One region of the Micromonospora palythoicola genome, then DNA from elsewhere that is predicted to be linked to it. Evidence: riboswitches for the same ligand, from Rfam matches in the RefSeq annotation. Region 1 holds a riboswitch; the other holds the start of a gene.
The links. Region 1 has a riboswitch for cobalamin ahead of metE (5-methyltetrahydropteroyltriglutamate--homocysteine S-methyltransferase). Riboswitches for the same ligand answer to the same signal wherever they lie in the genome.
Positions count from the first base shown of each region.

Region 1 (7,497 bases):
GGTCACCATTCCGCTGCACGTGCTGTTGCAGTGGGACGACGAGGGCAACGACCGGCAGGCGGCGCTGGAGCTGTTCGACGCCTTCGGCTCCACGCAGAAGACGCTGCACGCCAACATGGGCGGACACACCGGTGTGCCCTGGTACGCGGGGGAGGACGCGGGCCGGTTCTTCGCCCGGCACCTACGCTAGCCGGACCGGGGCGATCCGGGCCGCGGCACCCGACCTCGGCGCACCGGTTCCGGGCAGGCACGCAACCGGCTCGGTGGCCGCGACACCGTCAGTCGACGGATCCGGTCGACCGTCGGTCGGCGGTGGTCCGCAGCAGGTCTTCGACGCCCTGCAGGAATGTCTCGGACACCAACGCGGGGTCGAAGAGGCAGCCGGCTGCCATGGCGCCGTCGCGGAGCATGACGAAACGGCGTGCGGCGGGGTCCGCGGTGTCCGGATCAACCTGGGCCATCAGCGTGCTGAGCGTGTCCAGGAACCATTGCCGGTGGGCGATGATCTCCTGGCGCACGGGGTGTTCCGTGTCGGGATACTCGGCTGCCGCGTTCAGGAAGGCGCAGCCACGGAAGCCGGGGGCCTGGATGTTCCGGGTGATGGAGCCGGCAATGGCCAGGAGCGGGTCGACCGGCGACGAGTTGTTGGCGATGGCCGCGTCGACCGTGCCGCGCTCCATCTCGTGGATCTCACGCAGGTAGGCGAGAATGAGGTCGTCCTTGCTCGGGAAGTGCCGGTAGAAGGTCGCCCGGGTCACCTTCGCCTCGGCGATGATCCGGTCGACGCCGACGGAGTGGATGCCCTCCGAGTAGAAGATCCTGGTCGCCGTGGCGAGAAGCCGGAGGCGCGCCTCAGAGGGCCGAGTGTCGGGTTTGCCGCGCGTCATGCCGCAACCCTAGCGAACAGAACGTTCGGTCTGAGGGAAGCGAGCGACCTCAGGCTCAGCGACCCCACATCGAATGGGAAGGCGACCAAGGTCGGCAAGCGCCGTCGACACGGACGGCGTGATGATCGTTCGTGGCGCAGGCAAAGACAGAACGTTCGGTCTTGACGAGCCAGGCCTCACCCTGGCATGCTTTAGAGACAGAACGTTCGGTCTCCCACCTCTCCGTTGAAAGGGTCACCCGTGACCACCATTGCTGCCCCCGGTATCTCCGAGGCTGCCGCCGCCCTGCGGCGGCTGTACTTCGTCCGCTTCGTGTTCGCCATCGCGTGGGCGGGCGTGACGATCGCGACCGCCAGGGAGATCGGTCCCCTCGCGGTGGCGTTGTTCGTGCTCTACCCGCTGTTCGACGTGGGCGCGGCCATCTTCGACCTTCGTTCGTCAAGGTCCACCGGCTCGCCGGCCCTGCTGTATGTGAACATCGCGGTGAGCCTCGTCGCGGCGGTCGGAGTGGGTGTGGCCGGCGCGTCCGGTGTTCCCGCTGTCCTACGGGTCTGGGGTGCCTGGGCGATCGCCGCCGGTCTGGTCCAGTTGGTCGTCGGTGTCACCCGTCGGCGGATGGGCGGCCAGTGGCCGATGATCATCAGCGGTGGCATCTCGGTTCTGGCTGGTGGGTCCTTCGTCGTGGCCGCCGCCGCGGACAACCCGTCGCTGATCAACGCGGCCGGCTACGCCATTCCCGGCGCCATCTTCTTCCTGATCGCGGCTGTCCGCCTCGGCCGTGCCGCGAAGGGCAGCTGACATGACCTCACTCGAGTACGACGTCGTCGTGATCGGTGCCGGCCCCGTCGGGGAGAACGTTGCCGACCGGGTCGTGCGGGGCGGGCTGACCGCCGCCATCGTCGAGCGGGAGTTGGTCGGTGGCGAGTGCTCCTACTGGGCCTGCATGCCGACCAAGGCGTTGCTGCGCAGCGCGTCCGCGTTGCGGGCCGCTCGCCAGTTGCCCGGTGCCCGGGAGGCTTCGACGGGCAACCTGGACGCGGCTGCGGTGCTCGGCCGGCGCGACGCCTTCGCATCGCACTGGCGGGACGACGGACAGGTCTCCTGGCTGGAGTCAGCCGGTATCGCCCTGCACCGTGGTCAGGGGCGGATCGGCTCTGCCCGCGTTGTCGAGGTGACCGGCGTCGACGGTGTCACGACCCGGCTGACCGCGCGGCATGCGGTGGTCGTGGCGACCGGCAGCAGCGCACTGTTGCCGGACATCCCGGGTCTGCGTGCGGCCGCGCCGTGGTCCAGCCGCGAGGCCGCCGCGGCCGGGTCGGTTCCCCGTCGGCTCGCCATCATCGGTGGTGGCGTGGTGGCGACCGAGATGGCGACCGCGTTCGCCGCACTGGGGTCTTCGGTGCAGGTGCTCGCCCGTGACGGTGTGCTCCCGTCGACGGAACCGTTCGCGGGCGAGTTGGTCAGGGAGTCGTTGCGCGAGGCCGGTGTGTCGGTACGCGTCGGCGCGGAGGCCGTTTCCGTCGACCGCGACGATCGCGGGGTCGTCCACATCGCCACGCGCGACGGCGAGCGGGTCGAGGCGGACGAGGTGCTGGTGGCGGTCGGCCGGACGCCGAACACCCAGGACATCGGCCTTGACCGGGTGGGGCTGGTGCCGGGTGCCTGGCTGGCGGTCGACGACACGTTGCGCGTGATCGGTGGCGGTGGGTGGCTGTATGCCGCGGGTGACGTGAACCGGCGGGTGCTGCTGACCCATCAGGGCAAGTACCAGGCGCGCGCGGTGGGCGATGTGATCGTGGCCCGGGCCAAGGGTGAGAGGGTCGAGGACGGCCGGTGGGGGCGGCACGCCGCGACGGCCGACGAACGTGCGGTGCCGCAGGTGGTGTTCAGCGACCCGGAGGTCGCGTCGGTGGGCTTGACCGCAGCCGCGGCCGAGGCGGCCGGGCTGCGGATCCGGGTCGTGGACTACGACCTGGGCGCGGTCGCCGGAGCCACCCTGCACGCCGATGGCTACCAGGGGCATGCCCGGATGGTTGTCGACGAGGACCGGAAGGTGATCGTCGGCTGCACCCTCGCCGGTCCGGACGTGGCGGAGCTGATCCACGCCGCGACGATCGCCATCGTCGGCGAGGTCCCGCTCGACCGACTGTGGCATGCCGTGCCGGCGTACCCGACCGTCAGCGAGGTCTGGTTGCGGCTGTTGGAGACGTACGGCCGCTGACGGCCAGTCGAGTGCTCCACCGCCGCGGTTCATGTCCGATCGACGCGGTCCGGTATCGCCGACGCAACCCCGAGCCGTCGACACAGATCGAACGTTGTGCTCAACCACTGCTCACCCGTGCCCGGCCTGCTCGCCGTCCCGCAGGCCGGGCACTCGGGCCCAGCCGGCGGTGTGGCCCGTACGATGGCCGGTGGTGCTGGTTCGTCCCGCCCGGGTGGGTGGGGCGTCGTAAGAGGGAACCCGGTGCGAATCCGGGACTGCCCCGCAGCGGTGAACGGGAACGACCGCCGTCAACAGAGCACTGGACCGTGAGGTCTGGGAAGCGACGGCCAGTAGGCGACCTGGTGTCATGCCCGCGAGTCCGAAGACCTGCCAGTGCTGCGCACGCCGCCGGCGTGCGTCGCCGGCGGTCCCGTGGGAGGACCAGGGCGGAAGCCGGTACCCGAGGCGTACCCGTCTTCCCTCCCGTGTCCGCCGGACACTTCGAGGGAAGGAACCCTTGGTGAGTACCGTATTCGGGCAGAGCACCGTGCTCGGCTACCCACGCATCGGCGCGAACCGTGAACTGAAGAAGGCCGTCGAGGCGTACTGGGCCGGGACCATCGACGCCGAGGCTCTGGCCGACACCGCCGCCGGCCTCCGGGCGCAGGTGTGGCGGACGCTGCGCGACGCCCGTCTCGACGCGATCCCGTCGAACACCTTCTCCTACTACGACCAGATGCTCGACACGGCGGTCGCGGTCGGCGCGGTCCCGGCCCGGTTCGCCCGGCTGGGCCTGTCCGCGCTGGACACCTACTTCGCCATGGCACGGGGTGTCGACGCCGAGCCGGCGTTGGAGCTGACGAAGTGGTTCGACACCAACTACCACTACCTGGTGCCCGAGATCGCCCCGGACACCGTCTTCACCGCCAACCCGGCGAAGGCGCTGGACGAGTACGCCGAAGCCCGCGACCTGGGCGTCACCACCCGGCCGGTGTTCGTCGGGCCGGCCACGTTCCTGCTGCTGGCCAAGGGCGTCGACCCGTTCGCCCGGCTCGACGACCTGGTCCAGACGTACGCCCGGATTCTCGCCGCGCTGGCGCACGCGGGTGTCGGCTGGGTGCAACTGGACGAGCCCGCCTACGCCGGCGACCGCAGCCCAGCCGAGATCGACGCCCTGCGCCGCACCTACACCCGGCTCGGCGACCTCACGCACCGGCCGCGGATCTTCGTGGCGACCTACTTCGGCGACCTCGGCGACGCGCTGCCGGCCCTGCTGGACACCCCGGTCGACGCCGTCGGTCTGGACCTGGTGGCCGGGGCGGGCAACCTGCACCGTCTCGCCGCCGCCGGCCCACTTGGCGGCAAGACCATCGTCGCCGGCCTGGTCGACGGTCGGAACGTCTGGCGTACCGACCTGCGGGCCGCTGTCGCGGCCGGCGCGACGGTCACCGGGCTGGCAGATCACGTCGCCGTCTCCTCGTCCTGCTCGCTGCTGCACGTGCCGGTCGACCTGTCCGCCGAGACCCACCTCGACCCCCGGTTGTCCGAGCGGCTGGCGTTCGCCCGGCAGAAGGTCGACGAGATCGTCGTGCTCGGCCGCGCGCTGCGCGACGGCACCACCGCGCTGCCCGCGCCCCTGCCGGCCACCCCGGCCGGCTGGCGTCACGACGACGTACGCGGCCGCCTCGCCGCGCTGCGCCCGGCCGACCGGCAGCGCGGCGACTATCCCACCCGGGCCGCCCGGCAGCAGGAACGACTGGGGCTGCCGGAGTTGCCGACCACCACGATCGGGTCGTTCCCGCAGACCGCCGAGCTACGGAGGGCCCGCGCCGCGCACCGGGCCGGCAGCCTCGACGACGCCGGCTACGCGTCCCGGATGCGCGCGGAGGTGCAGCAGGTCGTCCGGTTGCAGGAACAGCTGGGTCTGGACGTACTCGTGCACGGGGAACCGGAACGCAACGACATGGTGCAGTACTTCGGCGAGCAACTCGACGGTTTCGCCGCCACGCGGCACGGCTGGGTGCAGTCCTACGGCTCCCGCTGCGTACGCCCGCCGATCATCTACGGCGACGTGTCGCGCAAGGCACCGATGACCGTCGAGTGGTCCACCTACGCGCAGTCGTTGACCAGCAAACCGGTCAAGGGCATGCTCACCGGCCCGGTCACCATCCTGGCCTGGTCGTTCGTCCGTACCGATCAGCCCCTCGCGGACACCGCCGACCAGGTCGCGCTGGCCCTTCGCGACGAGTGCCGCGACCTGGAGTCCGCCGGTATCCGGGTCATCCAGGTCGACGAGCCGGCGCTACGGGAGACGCTGCCGCTGCGCCGGGCCGACCAGAAGACGTACCTGGACTGGGCGGTGGCGGCGTTCCGGCTGGCCACCAGCGGCGTCGCCGACGACACCCAGATCCACACCCACCTGTGCTACTCGGAGTTCGGCGAGGTGATCGGTGCCATCGACGCCCTCGACGCCGACGTCACCAGCATCGAGGCGTCCCGGTCCAAGATGGAGGTCCTCGATAACCTGGCCGCGATCGGCTACGGCCGGGGTGTGGGCCCCGGGGTCTGGGACATCCACTCGCCCCGGGTGCCGTCGCGCGACGAGGTGATCGAGGCGCTGCGCCGGGCCGTCGCGGCCGTGCCGGCCCGCCGGTTGTGGGTGAATCCGGACTGCGGCCTCAAGACGCGCGGCTATCCGGAGGTCGAGGCGTCCCTGCGGCATCTGGTCGCCGCCGCCGCCGAGGTACGCGGGAGCTGATCCGTACCGGTCCGATCGCTGGCCGATCTGAGCGGAACTCTCGAAAGGACCGGTTGGTCGGCACGGGGTGAACCGTGCCGGCCAACCGGCTTCAGCACCGACGAGTGTTGTCAGCCGAGGGTGCCGCCGATGTGTTTCCAGTCGCTCCAGGTGCCTTGCCAGGTTTTCTGGTAGACGGTGCCGCCGGGGCTGCGGGCGAAGACGTCGTACTGGCCGTCGTGGTAGGTGACGGCGGGGGTGCCGGCGACGGTGCCGCCGAGGGATTCCCAGCCGAGCCAGCTGCCGTTTCGCCAGGTGTTCTGGCTGAGTTGGCCGCTGGGGCTGATGCCGAAGACGTGGTGTTCGCCGTTGGCGTGGACGGCGCCGAGTCCGCCGTCGACGATGCCGCCGATGCTCTTCCAGTCGCTCCAGGTGCCGCGCCAGGTCTTCTGGTAGACCACGCCTCGTGGGCTGCGGGCGAAGACGTCGTACTGGCCGTCGTGGTAGGTGACGGCGGGGGTGCCGGCGACGGTGCCGCCGAGGGATTCCCAGCCGAGCCAGCTGCCGTTTCGCCAGGTGTTCTGACTCAACTGGCCGCTGGGGCTGATGCCGAAGACGTGGTATTCGCCGTTGACGTAGACGGCGGCGAGTCCGCCTTGGATGATGCCGCCGAGACTTTTCCAGTCGCTCCAGGTGCCTTGCCAGGTCCACCGACCCCCCACTCGCTGGTCTTTCCGGGCGCCCAGCCGACGGTCGGCGGCCCAGCCACGCAGATCACGTCTGTCCCAGAATCGGATCGCTGCCCGCTGGCGTACTGCGGTCGCGGTCGCGTTCGCAGCCAGGCGAGCTCATCTCGAGTGGTGTTCCTAGCGACGCGCGGGTCACCCGCGCCACGGAACGCGGCTATCGCCCGCCGGCCGTGATGAAGCCGGCCGTGCGCGTTGCCGTGGCCCACCGCCGGTGCCACCGGGGCATGTCAGGACGATCGATGTCCGGCATGAGCGGAGCCTAGCAGCGCCGACCACGCGCTGCTGACCGTCGGTGTCGCTGCCCGCCCCGCACCACCTGTTCGGCCGGACCACCGGCGGTGGCGTTCGTGCTGCCGGCTTCCTACGATCGGCCTTCGCCTCATTCGCGGCCGAACGGACCGGTCCATCGGGCCCTGCCGTCCACCTGAGCCGCCGGTGGTCTGCCGGCACCCGCACCCTGCCCGGGACGCCGACGGTCGGTGGTGAGCTTGCTGCGCTGCGGCGGCTCGTGCGGCAGACTCAGCGGATCATGCGTTACGGGCCGGTGGTGCTTCGGTGGCGGCCCGGGCCGACGAGAGGGAGGTGTGACGTGCGGATCGCGTTGTTCGTGACGTGTCTGGCGGACACGCTGTTTCCGGCGGCGGCGAAGGCGACGGTGCGGTTGTTGGAGCGGTTGGGGCATGAGGTGGTGTTCCCCGACGGGCAGACGTGTTGTGGGCAGATGCACGTCAACACCGGTTATCAGGCGCAGGCGGTGCCGTTGGTGCGGCGGCATGTGCGGACCTTCGATCCGTATGACGTGATCGTGGCCCCGTCGGGGTCGTGTGTGGGGTCGGTGCGCCATCAGCACGCGATGGTGGCGCGGCGGGCCGGTGACGTGCGGTTGGCGTCGCGGGCGGAGTCGGTGGCGGCGCGCACGTT
Region 1 covers NZ_JBAGKI010000003.1:154,576-162,072, forward strand. Annotated here, with positions in the region: gene V5O40_RS02705 (alpha/beta hydrolase) at 1-190, shown strand, start outside; gene V5O40_RS02710 (TetR/AcrR family transcriptional regulator) at 279-887, opposite strand; gene V5O40_RS02715 (hypothetical protein) at 1,128-1,685, shown strand; gene V5O40_RS02720 (dihydrolipoyl dehydrogenase family protein) at 1,687-3,108, shown strand; cobalamin riboswitch at 3,289-3,499, shown strand; gene metE (5-methyltetrahydropteroyltriglutamate--homocysteine S-methyltransferase) at 3,611-5,848, shown strand; gene V5O40_RS02730 (hypothetical protein) at 5,959-6,549, opposite strand; gene V5O40_RS02735 ((Fe-S)-binding protein) at 7,166-7,497, shown strand, end outside.

Region 2 (7,497 bases), on a different contig from region 1:
CCGTGGAGACCACCGGCACCATGCTGCTCGGCAGCGAGATCGGTGCCGCGCTCACCGCGATCGAGCCGCTCGGCGTCGATCTCCTCGGGCTCAACTGCGCCACCGGTCCGGCGGAGATGAGCGAGCACCTGCGCTACCTCTCCCAACACGCCACCGTCCCGCTGTCGGTGATGCCGAACGCCGGCCTGCCGCAGCTCACCTCCGACGGTGCGGTCTACCCGCTGACTCCGGTCGAGTTGGCCGACGCCATGGAACGTTTCGTGACCGAGTACGGCGTCTCCCTGATCGGCGGCTGCTGCGGCACCACCCCGGAGCACATCAGGCTGCTCGCCGAACGGCTGGGCGGGGCCCGGCCGGTGACCCGGGAGCCGCGTACCGATCCGGGTGTCTCCTCGATCTACCACCACGTGCCGTTCGCGCAGGACGCCAGCGTGCTGATGGTGGGGGAGCGGACCAACGCCAACGGCTCCAAGGCGTTCCGCGAGGCGATGCTCGCCGCCGACTGGCAGTCCTGCGTGGAGATCGCCCGGGGGCAGGCCCGCGACGGATCGCACCTGCTGGACCTCTGCGTCGACTACGTCGGCCGCGACGGCACCACCGACATGCGTGAGCTGGCCGGCCGGTTCGCCACCGCCTCCACGCTGCCGATCATGCTGGACTCGACCGAGCCGGCGGTGATCGAGGCCGGCCTGGAGATGCTCGGCGGCCGGTGCGTGGTCAACTCGGTCAACTTCGAGGACGGCGACGGCCCCGACTCCCGCTACGCGCGGGTGATGCCGGTGGTCGCCGAGCACGGTGCCGCCGTGGTCGCGCTGCTCATCGACGAGGAGGGCCAGGCCCGCACGGCGGAGTGGAAGGTACGGGTGGCCGAGCGGCTGATCGAGGACCTCACCGGCCGGTGGGGGCTGCGCCGCGCGGACATCCTCATCGACGCGCTGACCTTCCCGATCGCCACCGGTCAGGAGGAGACCCGCCGCGACGGCATCGAGACCATCGAGGCGATCCGGGAGATCGCCCGCCGCTGGCCCGGGGTGAACTTCACGCTGGGTATCTCGAACGTCTCGTTCGGACTGAACCCGGCGGCCCGGCAGGTGCTCAACTCGGTCTTCCTGCACGAGTGCGTGCAGGCCGGGCTCACCTCGGCGATCGTGCACGCCAGCAAGATCCTGCCGATGTCGAAGATCCCCGACGAGCAGCGCGAGATCGCCCTCGACCTGGTCTACGACCGGCGTCGCGAGGGCTACGACCCGGTGCAGCGGTTCATCGAGGTCTTCGAGGGTGTGGACGCCGCCTCGGCGCGTGCCACCCGGGCCGAGGAGCTGGCGGCCCTGCCGCTCAACGAGCGGCTCAAGCGGCGGATCATCGACGGGGAGCGCAACGGCCTGGAGGCCGACCTCGACGCGGCGATGGCCGCCGGCACCGCCCCGCTGCTCATCATCAACGACATCCTGCTGGACGGCATGAAGGTCGTCGGTGAGCTGTTCGGCTCCGGGCAGATGCAGCTGCCGTTCGTGTTGCAGTCCGCCGAGGTGATGAAGACCGCGGTGGCGTACCTCGAACCGCACATGGAGAAGGCTGACGACGGCGGCAAGGGCCGCATCGTGCTCGCCACCGTCAAGGGCGACGTGCACGACATCGGCAAGAACCTGGTGGACATCATCCTGTCCAACAACGGCTACGAGGTGGTGAACATCGGCATCAAGCAGCCGATCTCCGCCATCCTCGACGCCGCCGAGCAGCATCGCGCCGACGCCATCGGCATGTCGGGTCTGCTGGTCAAGAGCACCGTCATCATGAAGGAGAACCTGGTCGAGATGGCGTCGCGCGGGGTCGCGGAGCGCTGGCCGGTCCTGCTCGGTGGCGCGGCGCTGACCCGGGCGTACGTCGAGGACGACCTGCGGTCGATGTTCCCCGGCCAGGTGCACTACGCCCGCGACGCCTTCGAGGGCCTGTCCCTGATGGACCGGGTGATGGCCGCCAAGCGCGGCGGTGCCCCGGTGGTGGACGCCGAGCGGGAGGCGGCCCTGGCGGCCCGGCGGGCCCGCCGGGAACGGCAGCGCGCGGTGGTCGCCGAGTCGCTGCCGGAACTGCACGACACCTCGGTACGCTCCGACGTCGCGGTCGACGTGCCGGTGCCGGTCGCACCGTTCCACGGCACCCGGGTGATCAAGGGGGTGCCGCTTGCCGACTACGCGGCGCTGCTGGACGAGCGGGCCACCTTCATGGGCCAGTGGGGCCTGCGCGGTGCGCGCGGCGGCAAGGGACCGTCGTACGAGGAGCTGGTGGAGACCGAGGGCCGGCCGAGGCTGCGCTACTGGCTGGACCGGCTGATCGCCGACCAGGTGCTGGAGGCGGCCGTGGTGTACGGCTACTTCCCGGCCTACTCCGAGGGCAACGACCTGGTCGTCCTGGACGAGAACGGGCACGCCGAGCGGGCCCGGTTCACCTTCCCCCGGCAACGCCAGGAGCGCCGGCTCTGCCTGGCCGACTTCTTCCGCCCGCGCGGCGGCGACCTGGACGTGGTCGCGTTGCAGCTGGTCACCGTCGGTCAGCCGGTCAGCGAGTACGCGGCCAAGCTGTTCGCCCGCAACGAGTACCGCGACTACCTGGAGGTGCACGGGCTGTCGGTGCAGCTCACCGAGGCCCTCGCCGAGTACTGGCACAAGCGGGTCCGGTCCGAGCTACGGCTGCCCGACGGCCGTACCGTCGCCGACGACGACCCGGCCGACCTGGCCGGACTGCTGCGCACCGACTACCGGGGCTGCCGGTACGCGTTCGGCTACCCGGCCTGCCCCGACCTGGAGGACCGGGCGAAGATCGTGAACCTGCTCGGTGCCGAGCGGATCGGTGTGCAGTTGTCGGAGGAGTTCCAGCTGATGCCGGAGCAGGCCACCGACGCCATCGTCGTCCACCACCCCGAGGCCAGCTACTTCAACGCCAAGTGACGACCACAGGTGCCGTGACCCGCACTTCCGGCACCTGCGGTAGGCGTTGAACCATGATCAGGCCGTCAGGGGCTTCGGGTTCGTCATCGGCGGCCCGTCGTCGACGAACGCCTTGTCGATGAACTGGCGGGTGCGGTCCTCACTGGTGGACACCAGGTGGGGGTAGGCCCGCAGGGTGAATCCGGGGTCGGCGTCGCCCGGGTACGTCGACAGGGCCTTGATGCTCTTGCTGGGTTCAGCAGTACCGAGGCGCAGGTGTGCCGCAGGACGTGCATTTCGCTGCGCCGGTGGTCCTGCATGCCGGCAGCCCGGATGGCGGGCTTCCGTCGCCGCCGTGACCGCCGCGCGCCGCGTATTGATTCTGAGAGCGAATGCTTCACGCTTCGACAGGCGTCAGTCGCGTCTCGCAAGCGATTCAGGTTGTGACCCATCGAGTACCTTCAGCGCATGACGGCCTGAAGCACGACGACCTGTCGTGAGCATCGAGGGGTGATTCATGTCGACCTCGCCAGCCCAGCTCTACGTGGCCCTGGCTGCCCTTGCTGTGACAGTGGTCGGCCTGTGGGTAGCCCACAATCACCGCAGGCAACTACGTATGAAGCTTGCAGAGCGCCTCTTCGAGGCTTATGCCGCATTATGGGAGGTGACGGGGTCGCTGAGGCCGAAGCATGCGCCCTCGATGCGAGAGGCTGATCGGCGAGCATTGGATGCGGCCATGGACGATTGGTACTTCGAGAAGGGTTATGGTCTGCTCCTGCCAGCCGCTACTCGAAATTTGTTCTCCGCAATCAGACGTAATTTGACCAGTAGCGACGATCGCGTCCTACCGATGGCGCTCAGAGAGAGACTGAAGGTGTCTCCGACGGATCAACGGGAAGCGATACTCCTATGCGCCTGCCAGCGATACCTTTCGCTCCTCCGGACGCGAATGAAGGATGACCTTGCGGTTTATGGTCGCGTGTCCCACAAGTCGGGGTTGGTGGACGAGCGTGAGCTGCTCAGAGCCTGCGATATACGGCCTGGACCGAAAGCGACCCGGCGTAGGCCCTCGACCTCCATCTGCACATGTGGACTGTGCGATGTGCCGCGTGCCGACACTCCCATTCCGTAGGCTGTGCCGTTGAGAAAGCCAAGCTCCCGCGCACACCCTCGCCATCGCTCAGGCTGTCGGCCCGGGTAGACCGAAATCCCAAGGTGCTCCGGTGATCAGTACGCCGGCCGGAAGTCCGGGCCTTCGGCGGTTGTCACCACTTCCCAGCCGAAGGCTTCCAGGGTGATGTCGGTACGGGCACCGAAGGTTTGGAGCAGTCTGGCGACCGGCCCGTCCGGCAGGCTGTCGCCGACCGTGGCGAATACCTCGGCCGGGTCTTCTCCGAGCTGTTGTGCCACGATCCATGGCACCGCCAGAGCCACCATGAAGTCCCGGTCGTCGTCCGACGCCAGATATCGGGCGAGGCCGGTCGCCAGCACTGAGCGGCGTAGCAGATCGACGGAGTTCTGCCGCAGCGCCAGGGTGGCGAGGCGGGCGCCGTAGCGGCCGAGGGCGAGCGCGTTGGTGGGGTCGAGGGAGCGTAGGAAACTCTGCTCGATGCGTCGCGGCGCGCGGGCGAGGATCTCCTCCGCGAGTCGGTCCTGCTTCCCTGGGATTCTCTCCAGGTTGGGCTTCATGCCGCCAGGATGGCAGAAGACGGTCCGTCGACCGTGGAGCGTGCTTCCACAGGCGTCACGTCGCAGTTGACCCGCAGAGGAGCAGCCAGGCTCGGCGGCGGGGACCACCGGATGTGACGTCTGTTGCACGGACACGCCGACACACCATCTGGTGTCTTGCGTTCGTGGGCCACCCATATATGGTGTCACCCGTAGCTGGTTCGGCGCCCATCCGGGGCGGTCGAGGCAAGAGGGAACCCGGTGGAAATCCGGGGCTGCCCCGCAGCGGTGAGTGGGAACGACAGCCGTCACACAGCACTGGGCTCCGGCCTGGGAAGCGACGGCCAGTAGGAGCGCGCGAGCACGCCCACGAGTCCGAAGACCTGCCAGCACGCCGCCCGCACTCGTGGGCGGCGGCCGCAGGCCGCGTGGGACGGTCGACGCCATGAACGGGCCGTGCCGCCTGCGCGGATCCCGTGGCGTCCTCCCGCGTGTCCGAGGCCCTCGGTGACGGCGCGAGGAGAGAGACGTGACGGTCGTGCGGGAGATGGCGGCCTCCGGCCCAGCTGTGTCGGAGCAGCGCCGGCAGGTGATGCAGGTCCGCAAGCGCGACGGCGCCACGGAACCGGTGGACGTGAACAAGATCGTCCGGGCGGTGGAGCGGTGGGTGGCCGACCTCGACGAGGTCGATCCGCTGCGGGTGGCCACCAAGACCATCAGCGGTCTGTACGACGGTGCCACCACCGCCGAGTTGGACAAGCTGTCCATCCAGACGGCCGCCGAGCTGATCGGTGCGGAGCCGCAGTACTCGAAGCTGGCGGCGCGGCTGCTGGCCGCGTACGTGGACAAGGAGGTCCGTGGGCAGCAGGTGGCCAGCTTCAGCCAGTCCATCCGGTACGCGCACGGCTTGGGGCTGATCGGGGACGCGACCGCGGCGTTCGTGGCCCGCAACGCGCGCAAGCTGGACGACGCGGTGGACCCGGACGGTGACCTGCGGTTCGAGTACTTCGGACTGCGCACCGTCGCGGACCGCTACCTGCTGCGGCATCCGCAGACCCGGCTGGTGGTGGAGACGCCGCAGTACTGGCTGCTGCGGGTGGCCTGCGGGCTGTCGCAGACGCCGGGCGAGGCGATCGGGTTCTACCGGCTGATGTCCAGCCTGGCGTATCTGCCCAGTTCACCGACGCTGTTCAACTCGGGCACCCGGCACACCCAGATGTCGTCGTGTTTCCTGGTCGACTCGCCGCGCGACGAACTCGACTCGATCTACGAGCGTTACCACCAGGTGGCGAAGCTGTCGAAGTTCTCCGGCGGGATCGGCATCTCCTGGTCGCGGGTCCGCGGTCGGGGCGCGTTGATCCGGGGCACCAACGGCCGCTCCAACGGCATCGTGCCGTTCCTGAAGACCCTCGACGCCGGGGTGGCGGCGGTCAACCAGGGCGGCCGGCGCAAGGGCGCGGCCTGCGTGTACCTGGAGCCGTGGCACCCGGACATCGAGGAGTTCCTGGAGTTGCGGGACAACACCGGGGAGGAGTCCCGGCGTACCCACAACCTGAACCTGGCCAACTGGATCCCCGACGAGTTCATGCGGCGGGTCGAGGCGGACGGTGACTGGTCGCTGGTCGACCCGTCGGACGCGCCGGAGCTGCCGGACCTGTTCGGCGAGGCGTTCGACGAGGCGTACCGGGCGGCCGAGAAGAAGGCCGTCCGGACGGTCAAGGCCCGCGACCTCTACGGCCGGATGATGCGTACGCTCGCGCAGACCGGCAACGGGTGGATGACGTTCAAGGACGCCGCGAACCGGCTGTCCAACCAGACCGGTGCGCCCGGCAACACGATCCACCTGTCGAACCTGTGCACCGAGATCCTGGAGGTCAACAGCGACACCGAGACGGCCGTGTGCAACCTGGGCTCGGTGAACCTGGGCGCGCACGTCACCGCCGACGGCGTCGACTGGGAGAAGCTGCGCGCCACGGTACGCACGGCGGTGGTGTTCCTCGACCGGGTGATCGACATCAACTACTACCCGGCCGAGCAGACGGCGGTGTCGAACCCGCGCTGGCGACCGGTCGGGCTCGGGCTGATGGGCCTGCAGGACGCGTTGTTCACCATGCGGCTGCCGTTCGACTCGGCGTCGGCGCGGGAACTGTCGACCCGGGTGCAGGAGGAGATCTTCCTGACCGCGCTGGAGACGTCGGCGGGCCTGGCCGAGCGGTTCGGCCCGCATCCCGCGTACGCCGAAACCCGGGCCGCGAAGGGTGAGTTGCATCCGGACCTGTGGGGCGCGGAGGTGACGCAGACGCAGCGGTGGACCGCGCTGCGGGAGCGGGTCGCCCGCCACGGCCTGCGGAACTCGCTGCTGGTGGCGATCGCGCCGACCGCCACCATCGCCTCGATCGCCGGGTGCTACGAGTGCATCGAGCCGCAGGTGTCCAACCTGTTCAAGCGGGAGACGATGTCCGGTGAGTTCCTCCAGATCAACACGTACCTGGTCCGGGAGTTGAAGGCGCGCGGGCTGTGGACGGCACCGATCCGGGAGCAGATCAAGCGGGCCGAAGGGTCGGTGCAGGGCATCGCCGAGCTGCCGGCGGACGTGCGGGAGCTGTTCCGGACCGCGTGGGAGCTGCCGCAGCGGGCCCTGATCGACCTGGCCGCCGCCCGGGCCCCGTTCATCGACCAGTCGCAGTCGCTGAACCTGTTCCTGAGCGCGCCGACCATCGGCAAGCTCTCCTCGATGTACCTGTACGCCTGGAAGGCCGGGCTGAAGACCACCTACTACCTGCGGTCGCGGCCCGCGACCCGGATCCAGCAGGCCACCGTCACCGTCACCCCGGCGATCAAACCGGTCCTCGCGGTCAGCGACGACGAGGCGTTGGCCTGCTCCCTGGAGAACCCCGAGAGCTGC
Region 2 covers NZ_JBAGKI010000048.1:31,757-39,253, reverse strand. Annotated here, with positions in the region: gene metH (methionine synthase) at 1-2,945, shown strand, start outside; gene V5O40_RS19955 (hypothetical protein) at 4,152-4,613, opposite strand; cobalamin riboswitch at 4,793-4,997, shown strand; gene V5O40_RS19950 (ribonucleoside-diphosphate reductase subunit alpha) at 5,140-7,497, shown strand, end outside.
Region 2: linked by a shared signal. The riboswitch ahead of V5O40_RS19950 (ribonucleoside-diphosphate reductase subunit alpha) and the one ahead of metE (5-methyltetrahydropteroyltriglutamate--homocysteine S-methyltransferase) in region 1 are both predicted to bind cobalamin.